DNA from 2 places in the Paenibacillus sp. strain BS8-2 genome. Region 2 is predicted to be linked to the other one. Evidence: riboswitches for the same ligand, from Rfam matches in the RefSeq annotation. Region 2 holds a riboswitch; the other holds the start of a gene.
The links. Region 2 has a riboswitch for cyclic di-AMP ahead of kdpF (K(+)-transporting ATPase subunit F). Riboswitches for the same ligand answer to the same signal wherever they lie in the genome.
Positions count from the first base shown of each region.

Region 1 (5,515 bases), 330 kb from region 2:
AGAAGCAATGGCAGCACGAAGCAGAGGAGCTTGCCGAACGGATACAGACGATAGTGGGCGGAGTTGGGCACAACGAGAGTCCAGAGAATGCGGATGATTGGTTGGAGTGGCTGCTTCCGTTCTTGAGTGAATCCTGCACCAAGGTGTACATATGCAATGAAGAAGGGATTCAGCTGTCGGCCAATTTCAGCAGAGGCGAGGATGGCGGCTGGAGGCGTGAAGAGGAGTACAGGCACGCTAATTGGAGTTGGCGACCGTACTTCGTACCCAATCTGGTGCAGTTGAATGAGACAAGACGGGCTATCGTGTCCCGCTCGTATACGGATCTCGACTCCAGGGCTTGGATTCGGTCAATCTCGGTGCTGGTCCGTCCCGGCATTATCCTGTTTGCGGATAGCAAGGACGGAGTAGGTCCGGTATAGCCATCTGACCAGCGCCTGATTATCCTCGTTAATAGGAAGGCTCGTACACCATGCAATGAAACAGCTCCGGATCGCCGCCTGTTAACGAAGGGAGCAGATAGGTGTCCGTAATCCGAAATCCTGCCTTCTCATAGGCGCGGATCGCTCGCTCGTTCCAGATCAACACCTCCAGATCGATCTCGTTGCCGGGCATCCGGCGCAGCGCTTCCTCCGCCAGCATGCGAACGATGGATGCGCCAAGTCCCATCCCACAGAGATCTGGACGAAGTCCCAGTCCCAGCCTCGTGACGTTCCCCAGCGGGAAAAACTGGACATAGCCAATCAAATCATGCCGTTCGTCAAGAATGGCTCCATATTGCTGTATGCGCAGGACGGGATCACCGAATTCGATCTCGTCCTTTTGCATGGCATCCCAATCGGGCCAGTTGAAGCGCTCATAGGGGGCGCTGTACGTCCAGTCGCATAACTGGGCAGCATGGTCTAATTCCAGCGGCACGATAGTCATCGTTGATGTGTTTGGTTTATAATGAATAGGGTTCGGTTCAATCTCTTTATTGTTCATCATAATTGGATTATATCAGATAGGCGCTTGCTCGCGCGTATGTATCATAAGGGGAATTATCAACGTGAAGAAGCTGTTATGGATCGGTTGTTTATCTTATCTGGTTATAGGCATCGCCCATGTGGTGGGCGGTTCAATATTAGAGCAATTAATGGACTATTATGACGTCACCTATAAGGATGGCGGGCAATGGATCATGAATCAATTCCTCGGGTTTATGGTAGGGGTGCTGCTTGCGCCAAACTTGACCGCTCGGATTGGCAAACGTGGTGCCGTTCTGCTCGCTATGGGGTTGTTGACCATCAGCGAAGCGGCATATAGCTTACTCTTGCCATGGGGCTGGATGCTTGCGTTCGCCCCGATTGCAGGTATCGGGTTCGGGATGACGGAAGCGATCGTGGGAGCGGTGATCCTTGATACGATGAAGGGGAAGGCTTCGGCGATGAGCCGGCTGGAGACATTCTTTGGCATTGGGGCGCTTATTATACCGGTTACGGTGGCTTACTTGATACAAGAGCATGTCTGGCAGCTCTCATTTCCAATCCTCTCGGCAATGGCGGGAATTACGTTTGTATTGTGGTTGACCATGTCCTTTGGCGAGCTGGATGACAAGCTCGGCATAACGGCGGCCAAGGAGTCGGCGGCTGCAGCAGAACGGGCTGAATCGAGTCATTTGATTACCAGTAATATAACGGCAGGGTCGAAGAGGGGATGGCTTGGGTATACAGGCAAGCTGTTGCCGTTCTTGGTTCTTAGCGCGTTGTTCTTTATGGTGTATGTAGGGATGGAGATGAGTTTCTCCAACTACCTGCCTTCGATATTAATTGCTCGTACCGATCTTGGAGAAGCCGCTGCTGCTGCCTCGCTCAGCTTGTTCTGGGGAACGGTGGTGCTCGGACGATTGTTTGCCGGAATAATCGCCGATCGAATCGGCTATGTCCGATACTTAGCGATTGCAGTGACGGGAGCGTTAGTTGTTTTTGGTGTGATGACGTTGACCGGGCAGTTGTATTGGATGATGGTGCTAATCGCGCTTAGTGGTCTGTTCTTCTCCGGTGTATTCGGGATCGCTCTTGTCTACGCCAACAGCCTGCTCCCAGGCATGACGGAGCGGACGACGAGCCTGCTTGTCGCATTCGGTGGTATTGGCGGGGCGTTGTTCCCGCGAGTGACAGGCTGGTTGATGGATCGATTCGATGTAGAACTGACGATTAGCTATCTGGCCATCTTAGTTGTCATCATGTTGCTTCTGCTTGGAGCCATGCTCCTTCAGGGGCGCCGCATCGCGCGGTTCGAAACGAAGGAACAGAGCTAGGGCAGGTCGTACGACATACAAAAGGACCTCAATCTCCATGTAACAGTGGAAGTTGAGGTCCTCTTGTATGTGTGAGGCATATGTCCATTAAATACGCGTACGTTAGGGACAGTCCTGAATCACATCTCTTACTTGGCTGCTGCGACAGTCAGAGCTTGATACTCCTTCTCGTCCATTACGCGGCGCGCTGTTACGAAGCGCGACTTGTAATACGAGCCGTTCAGAGGTTCGATCGTAACGCCGTATCTCGTGGAGGCGTGGGCGAAGTTGCCGTCGCCAACGTAGATGCCTACGTGCGAGATGCCGCCGTTTATCTTGCCGCTTGTGTCGAAGAAGACTAGATCGCCCGGCTGAAGATCCGCCTTAGCGACTTTCGTGCCTTGCGTTGCTTGGTCTACCGATCTGCGAGAGAGATCAATACCCATCTTCTTGAATACGTAGCCAGTAAATCCGGAGCAGTCAAAACCTCTTGTGGTGGAACCGCCGTACGAATAAGGAGTTCCGATAACACCATCAATGATGCCGTCCATCTCGGAGCTTGCGAAAGCGCTTCCTGCCTGGAATGCAAGCAGAAGCACAAGCCCCAGCAATACAGAGCTAATCTTCTTCTTCAACTTGTAGTTCTCCTTCCGGTGCCGACGAGGTTAGCTGTGGGGTTCGGTTGAAGGTTCCCTATGACTTCACAGGCGCTGTATGGAAACAGACGTCGAAGCCAATTCACCCAGAGTGGTTCCCCCGTTTCCCTTGCGGGAATTAGGCAATATCATCCAAAGTTATTAACTAAGCATTATAATAATAGGAAAATGTTGATTCGTGTTGAATATGAGAAGATATTAATAATAGAGTGATAATTTTGGTGTTTAAAAGTGAAATTACTGGGTATAAGCGTACTGCCAAGGCGTGTAATTTGGCTGAGTTTTGTGTAAAATAAGGAGATAACAAAGTGGAGCGAGAGGCCGCTAGACAGGGTGTATCTCGCGTACTCACGGTAGAATTGGCGCTGCAGTGATAGGGATACCGTAATTCCCTTCAGGGGCGCACGAGTGGAAGGGGTAGGTCGCTAGTGGAGAACGTGCAGGAGAATAAGACATCATCCTCCAATTTCATTAAGAATATTGTCGTAGAAGATTTGAAGAGTGGGCGCGTGCAAGAGGTCATTACGCGTTTCCCGCCGGAGCCGAATGGTTATCTGCATATCGGACATGCCAAGTCGATCTGCCTGAACTTTGAGCTTGCCGACGAGTTCAAGGGCAAGACGAATCTGCGATTCGACGACACCAATCCCGTTAAGGAAGATACGGAATATGTGGATGCAATCCAAGAGGACGTGCGTTGGTTAGGCTTCGAGTGGGAGGAGCTACGCTTCGCTTCGGATTACTTCGAGGAGCTGTACAACCGTGCAGTGCTGTTGATTAAGAAGGGCAAAGCCTACGTTTGCGATTTGACTGCCGATGAGATGCGGGAGACAAGGGGGACGTTGACAGAACCAGGCAAGGAAAGTCCGTACCGGAGCCGCAGCGCGGAAGAAAACCTGGATCTATTTGCGCGGATGCGCGCAGGTGAGTTCAAAGATGGCGAGCGAGTTCTGAGAGCGAAGATCGATATGGCTTCGCCTAACATTACACTTCGTGATCCTGTGCTGTATCGCATCTCGCATTCGCATCATCACCGCACAGGCGACGCATGGTGCATCTATCCGATGTACGACTATGCCCATCCGCTTAGCGATGCAATCGAAGGGATCTCGCATTCGATCTGTACGCTGGAGTTCGAAGATCACCGTCCGCTCTACGACTGGGCTATCGCCGAATGCGAGATGGAGAGCGTGCCGCATCAATACGAATTCGCGAGACTCAACATCACGAATACGGTCATGAGCAAACGGTATCTGAAGCAACTCGTGGACGAAGGCGTCGTCGATGGCTGGGACGATCCTCGGATGCCGACGATCAGCGGGATGCGCCGCCGCGGCTACACGCCGGAAGCGATTCGTGCGTTCTGCCGCGAGATAGGCGTAGCGAGAAGCAACAGCGTTGTAGACGAGCGCAACCTCGAGCACTTTATCCGCGAGGATCTCAAGCTGAAGGCGCTGCGTACCATGGCGGTTCTGCGTCCGCTCAAGGTTGTCATCACGAACTATCCGGAAGGACAGACAGAGCTGCTGGATGCGGAGAACAACTCGGAGAATGAAGAGATGGGTATACGCCAAATTCCGTTCTCCCGTGAGATTTATATCGAACGAGACGATTTCATGGAAAATCCGCCGAGCAAATATTTCCGGTTGTTCCCTGGCAACGAAGTGCGTCTCAAGCATGCATATTTCATCGTTTGCCAAGAGGTCGTGAAGGACGAGCATGGCGAGGTGACCGAGCTTCGCTGTACGTACGATCCCAAGACCAAGAGCGGAAGCGGCTTTACCGAACGTAAGGTGAAGGGCACAATCCACTGGGTGGAGGCATCGCAGGCGGTACCCGCGGACTTCCGGTTGTTCGAGCCGCTTATTACAGATGAGGCGAAGGACGAAGGCAAGTCGTTCCTCGAGTGCATCAATCCAGGTTCGATGCAAGTGGAGAGCGGATATGTGGAGCCGAACATGAAGGAAGCTGTCGGAGGAGATAAGTTCCAGTTCTTCCGCCATGGCTACTTCAGTGTTGACGCCAAGGATTCGAACGGCGAGAAGCTGGTATTCAACCGTATCGTGTCGCTCAAGAGCTCATTCGACCCATCCAAAGCCTAGTAAGCCAAGTGGCAGCGGATATCGTTGACCTCTAGGTCGAGTATCACGATAACGAATACGATTCTGTATATGTCGAAAGCCGGTCAAGCTGAAATGCTTGGCTGGCTTTTGTTGGAGTGGGGAAGCGGGTCGGGAGGGCAAACGGATGAGTAACACGGACACTCGGGATGGACAGCCTCCCTTCTGCCATGGCTTGATCCTTGCCGGAGGGCAAAGCTCGCGTATGGGGCAGGACAAGGCACTGCTAGTCATAGACGGGCATACGCTGCTCGGCAGGTTGATCGGCGCAATGCGAGTGGCTTTATCTGGGGATATCGTCATTGCCGTTCATTCGTCGGAGCGAGAGGCGCTGTATAGGGAACGTCTTGGTACGTTGCCGCAAGGTGTGCGATTTGTCTATGACCGGATTCCAGAAGCGGGTCCGTTAGGCGGACTTGCTGCCGGTCTCGCATCGTTGCCGGCAGGGTACGCGTATGTGG
Region 1 is NZ_CM137010.1:1,368,059-1,373,573, reverse strand. It holds gene ACX1C1_RS05950 (EAL domain-containing protein) at 1-422, shown strand, start outside; gene ACX1C1_RS05945 (GNAT family N-acetyltransferase) at 451-984, opposite strand; gene ACX1C1_RS05940 (MFS transporter) at 1,049-2,299, shown strand; gene ACX1C1_RS05935 (C40 family peptidase) at 2,428-2,913, opposite strand; cyclic di-AMP (ydaO/yuaA leader) riboswitch at 2,918-3,069, opposite strand; gene ACX1C1_RS05930 (glutamine--tRNA ligase/YqeY domain fusion protein) at 3,363-5,036, shown strand; gene mobA (molybdenum cofactor guanylyltransferase) at 5,182-5,515, shown strand, end outside.
Region 1: it holds a riboswitch for cyclic di-AMP, as region 2 does, so the genes downstream of both, ACX1C1_RS05935 (C40 family peptidase) here and kdpF (K(+)-transporting ATPase subunit F) in region 2, are expected to answer to the same signal.

Region 2 (5,515 bases):
GCTACTTTGTCGCTCCGAGCGTCCAGATCCTTGGGCACAATACCGCCTTGCTCCAATACCCATTTCTTAATCGCGTCCACCGAACCTTTTCTCACCTTGCGACCATCGCTAAGATCGATTCCGCTCATCCGAGTTTCGGCTCTAAATTCGACCCATTCCCCATTACTTGCAATGGCTTCTTCGTATTTCCATCCCAGCTTCTTCATTAATTCCAGCACAGAGCGGCCTTCCGGTGTTTCATCCTTAATGGAGCTAATGGCGGCCCATTCCCCTACACGTTGCTCCGATAGTCCGCCAACCGGTATAAATTCGCTAGCCATACGGTTTCCGTATGTAATTGTCCCTGTTTTGTCCAAAATAATGGTGTTAATGTCACCAGCGGCTTCAACCGCTTTGCCAGACATCGCAAGAACGTTGAATTGAGTGACCCGATCCATCCCCGCAATGCCGATGGCGGACAGCAGTCCCCCGATTGTTGTAGGGATTAGACAGACCAGCAAAGCAATCAGCATCGGTATTTCAAGCTCAATGTCGAGGTATGTTCCGTAGAAAGGAAGCGTGACGACGACAACCAGAAAGATGAGTGTCAGACTCGTTAATACCGTGTTCAAAGCAATCTCATTCGGCGTTTTTTGTCTCTTGGCGCCTTCAACGAGCGATATCATGCGATCCAGGAAGGATTCTCCGGGCTCACTTGTCATGCGCACTTTGATTTGATCGCTTAGCACGCGAGTTCCACCCGTCACCGAGCAGAAATCGCCGCCTGCTTCTTTAATAACAGGTGCAGATTCGCCCGTAATGGCTGACTCGTCGACAGATGCAAGTCCTTCAATCACTTCCCCATCGCCAGGAATCCATTGCCCTTGGGCAACAAGCACGATATCTCCTTTGCGAAGCTCGGTAGAAGGTACTTGCTTGATCGAGGAGCCCATCAGTTTGTTCGCGATCATTTCTTTTTTGGATTTTTTGAGCGAGTCTGCTTGCGCTTTACCTCTGCCCTCTGCTAAAGCTTCTGCAAAGTTAGCGAATAATACCGTCAATAGCAGGATGACAGCGACTGTAGCATTGAACCATACGGGAGTTGCACCCCCGAATGCATCAGGCACGAAAACGAACAACAACGTAATGATAAATCCAATTTCCACGACGAACATGATCGGGTTACGAATCATAACTCGTGGATCTAATTTGAGAATAGACGACTTCAATGCCTGTTTCACGATAGGTCCGCTTAAGGCTGATTTAGTTGGTTGACTCATGGTATACTCCTCTCCAGTAACGGCTATGGCGCCAAAGTTAGTTGCTCGGCAATGGGCCCGAGTACAAGGCTCGGGAAGAAGGTCAGTGCGCCAACAATAAGCACGGCTCCCAAGAATACGACTGCGAATAAGGCAGTGTCCGTGCGGAAGGTGCCAATCGATTCGGGTACCGTCTTCTTCGCTGCAAGCGAACCCGCCACGGCAAGTAGAGTCACGATCGAGAAGTAACGACCTATAAACATGACTAGGCCAGTCGATATATTCCAGTAGGTTGTATTGTCCCCTAGTCCTTCGAATCCGGAACCGTTATTGCCGGCTGATGATGTGTATTCGTACATGGCTTGCGTAAGACCGTGGAAGCCGGCGTTCGAGATCGTCTCCGGATAATAGAACAAGGCGATTGCCGTCGGTATCAAAATGATGAACGGAGGAACCAGCATCGTCAGCGCGATCAGCTTCATTTCCTTCCCTTCAATCTTCTTGCCAAGATATTCTGGCGTTCTGCCTACCATTAATCCGGACAAAAATACGCCAATCATTGCGTATATCAGCACGTTCATAAATCCGGCACCTACACCACCGAAGATGGTATTCAGCATCATGTTCGCGATGGTTACCAATCCAGCGATCGGCGTCAACGTATCATGCATCGTATTAACTGCCCCCGTCTCGGAGGCTGTAGTGACAACCGAATATAAGACGGATTGCTCGATACCAAACCGTGTCTCTTTGCCTTCCATGCTGCCGTGATCCTGATCGATGCCAAGCGCGCTTATGGCGGAGTTGCCTGCTTGCTCTGCGCCGAGAGAGATCCCTAACATCATAATGAACAATGTGGTCATGGCGACGAATAGTACCCGTCCTTGCTTGGGGTTGCCCACCATCTTCCCATACGTGTACGGCAACGCCGTGCATAATAACATCATCAATATTATCTGCAGCGTGTTACTTATTGCGCCGGGATTCTCGAATGGATGCGCTGAGTTGACGCCCATAAATCCGCCGCCGTTGTTGCCGAGCTCCTTAATGGAGAGGAACGAAGCCATCGGTCCGCGCGCAATCGTCTGTTCTTCGCCTTGCAGCGTCTGAGCAACTGCCGCAGGTTCCAGCGTTTGAGGAACGCCAAGTGCTGCAAAGAGTAGAGCGGCCACAATCGCAATGGGCAATAATACACGAACAATGGAACGCGTCAGGTCCACGAAGAAATTGCCCATTGGCTTGCCTGCGAGTCCTCGCATAAAGGCGATAACAACGGATAACGCAGTTGCCGGAGCCGTGAACATCATAAATACGATAGCGACCATCTGAGACAAATACGATAGACCGCTCTCCCCGCTATAATGCTGCAGGTTCGTATTGGTCATAAAGCTGATCGCCGTATTAAACGCAAGCGTAGGCTCCATGTTTGGAATATGGCTGGGGTTAAGCGGCAGATAGGCTTGCATTCGGAAAATCATATAAACCAGCAAGATCATAACTCCGTTGCTGAGGATGACGGTTGCGGCATACTTTTTCCATAATTGGTTGGTAAGGGATAGACCTCCCAAGCGGTAAATCAATCTTTCTATTGGACCGAACCATTTGTCCAGAACAGTCGTTTCCGAATGGAATACCTTAGCCAAATATAAGCCTGTTGGTCTGGCCAACAAGAAAACTATTATTAAAGTGATGAAGATCGCGATCAAAGCTAACATTGTTGCATACTCCTTCCCGCTAGCGGCAGCTCTAGAATTTTTCTGGATTCAACAGCACATACGTCAAATATACGAAAACAACGACGACCACCACGCCGAGTGCGAGCATCATTGCGGCTCACTTCCTTCCGAAGCAACACTTCCGCACCACGCTAACAGTCCTAACATGCCTGCTAGTGAGACGGTTAAGATCCCAATCATGACAATATCCATTTACGTTCCTCCCTATATCAAAAATGAAACATCCCCGCCGTTGGAATACAGAACGTGCCCGCAGCTGTGGACGGCGAAACCAAAATAATTTCCTCTTGAATGGACATGCTGCGCCTCACACCCCTTTATTTGGGCAACAAAAAAAGAAGCTGCACGAAGAGGAACCTTCATCAGCTTCTTAGGCACAGGGAAAGAACCGTGTCTAATCACGACAAATTGTTGCCTCTATAGACGCTTACGAGGTTAGCTGTCGGATTCGGGCGTTAGAGTCGCCCTACATGCCGGATACGTTCATTTCCGGTCACGATTCACCCCAAATCCACATTAGACATACATGCGGATTGTATATGGGTCCCCCGTTCTCAGGTGCCACTTCTCTTGGGAAGTGGCCTACTAGATTCAGCGATTGTTCGCCCGTACATGATTCGGGCTATATCAACTTGACGTCATCATCCTTTCCTTGGATTCGAAGGAATGTTTACTTACCAGCAATTCAGCGCTGAACGGAGTACGTGAATCCATTCATGGCAACATGTTACTCCCCCTCGTAAAAGCTGTAAAGCAAAGCAAACGTCAAATTAGATGGTCTACGTTTTGCTAAGTTCGAACACTCCATATAGCAACGTATTATCGCTCGTTTCCTATCGTTTGCTCTCATTATCGATGGATTATAAACATTTTTATGTAATTTTTACACCTGCAGCGTGTTTCATTATTCGTTATTATTAAGTAATCTAGGAGAAGAACAACAAGCGTAACTACGAAGGAAGTGATTCCAGATCGTTCAGTCTCTTGTAAGGCGGATTGCATTATCGCCATATATAAGCACCACCTTGTTCATTACAATTATGACTTTGTTATTAGTACCCGTTGGTCGCTTATTCGACCTGGCAAACGTAGCGTTACTTTATTTGTTGCCAGTGCTCTTTAACGCGGTATACCTAGGGCTACGGCCCGCCATTTACGCCTCGTTTCTCGGTGTGTTTGCCTTTGATGTTTTTTTCGTGCCGCCTGTCTTAAGCTTAACGGTTGCTGACTTAAAATATTTCATTACCTTTGGTGTTTACTTAGTTGTCGCCGCATTAACAGCAGGACTTGCCACAAGGCTGAAGCTGCAGGCTCAGTATGCCAAGTCCAAGGAAGCCCAGACCGCTGCCTTATACGCATTCAGCAGAGAAATGATATCGGTATCCAATATCCATGATTTGTCGGAGCGATTGTTGTCGCAGCTACCAAGGAAGTTTGGGCTGCAAGCTACGATGTATGTGGAGGAGGAGACCGGTACGCTGGGACTCTCTGGCCATACAAGGGGAATCGACGATAACCACAAACGGGAATTGGCATCAATTGGTATCGATTACATGTATAAACGCGCTGAAGGTGATGGTTCAGAGTGTTTGATGCTTGGTCAACATTTGGTATATCTGGCATGGCTGCATGCCGATCATCGCAAATATGGCCTCCTTGTTTGTTACTCCGAATCGGCAACTGCACAAGCTACACAAGCATCGGACGAGATACAGCAAGTGATTAGAACATTGGCGGGTATTACAGCCAATACCATCGCGCGTATTAAACTTGCCGAAGAAGCCAAGATTGCTCTTGTATCGGCTGAGTCCGAACGGATGCGTACCACGATTCTTAACTCAGTCTCGCATGAGCTGCGGACGCCTCTGGCGGCGGTTATCGGTTCTGCCACAAGCCTTTTGGAGAACGACCATCTATTCACTCCATCCGATCGCGTGGAGCTCCTCGAGACGATTCGGGACGGCTCCCTTCGAATGAACCGATTGGTCAACAATTTGTTAAACATGGTAAAGCTGGAAAGCGGTATGTTGTATTTCCGGAAGAGCTGGTGCGATCTCGAAGATGTTATTAACGCAGCCGTGGGCCAGGCCCGCGATTATCAGCAGCAGCGCAAGATTAGAGTCGTTCTTCACCATGAGGAGCCCGTTGTAGTGCCTGGAGATGAAGTTCTGTTAGAGCAAGCATTAGTGAACATCGTAAGCAACGCCATCAAATATAGCCCTGATTACAGCGAGATCGTTATCACGATGACGGCATCAGCCGGTCAAGCGGTCATGACCATCTCCGATGAGGGGATTGGGATCAAAGAAGCGGAAAGTGAATTGATCTTTGAGAAGTTCTACCGTGCCGACGCCACCAAACATATAACCGGAACGGGCCTTGGATTGGCCATTTGCAAAGGTATTATCGAGCTGCACGAGGGGACGATTGCGGTTCGCGCTAACGAGCAGAGAGGAACTGTGTTTACCGTCTCACTTCCAATGGTTTAACGAAATACGCGTCTAAGGAGGCCTACATTCATGCAAACGAACACACAAGGAG
Region 2 is NZ_CM137010.1:1,693,471-1,698,985, forward strand. It holds gene kdpB (potassium-transporting ATPase subunit KdpB) at 1-1,259, opposite strand, end outside; gene kdpA (potassium-transporting ATPase subunit KdpA) at 1,283-2,953, opposite strand; gene kdpF (K(+)-transporting ATPase subunit F) at 2,985-3,065, opposite strand; cyclic di-AMP (ydaO/yuaA leader) riboswitch at 3,383-3,581, opposite strand; gene ACX1C1_RS07490 (ATP-binding protein) at 3,988-5,463, shown strand; gene ACX1C1_RS07495 (response regulator) at 5,494-5,515, shown strand, end outside.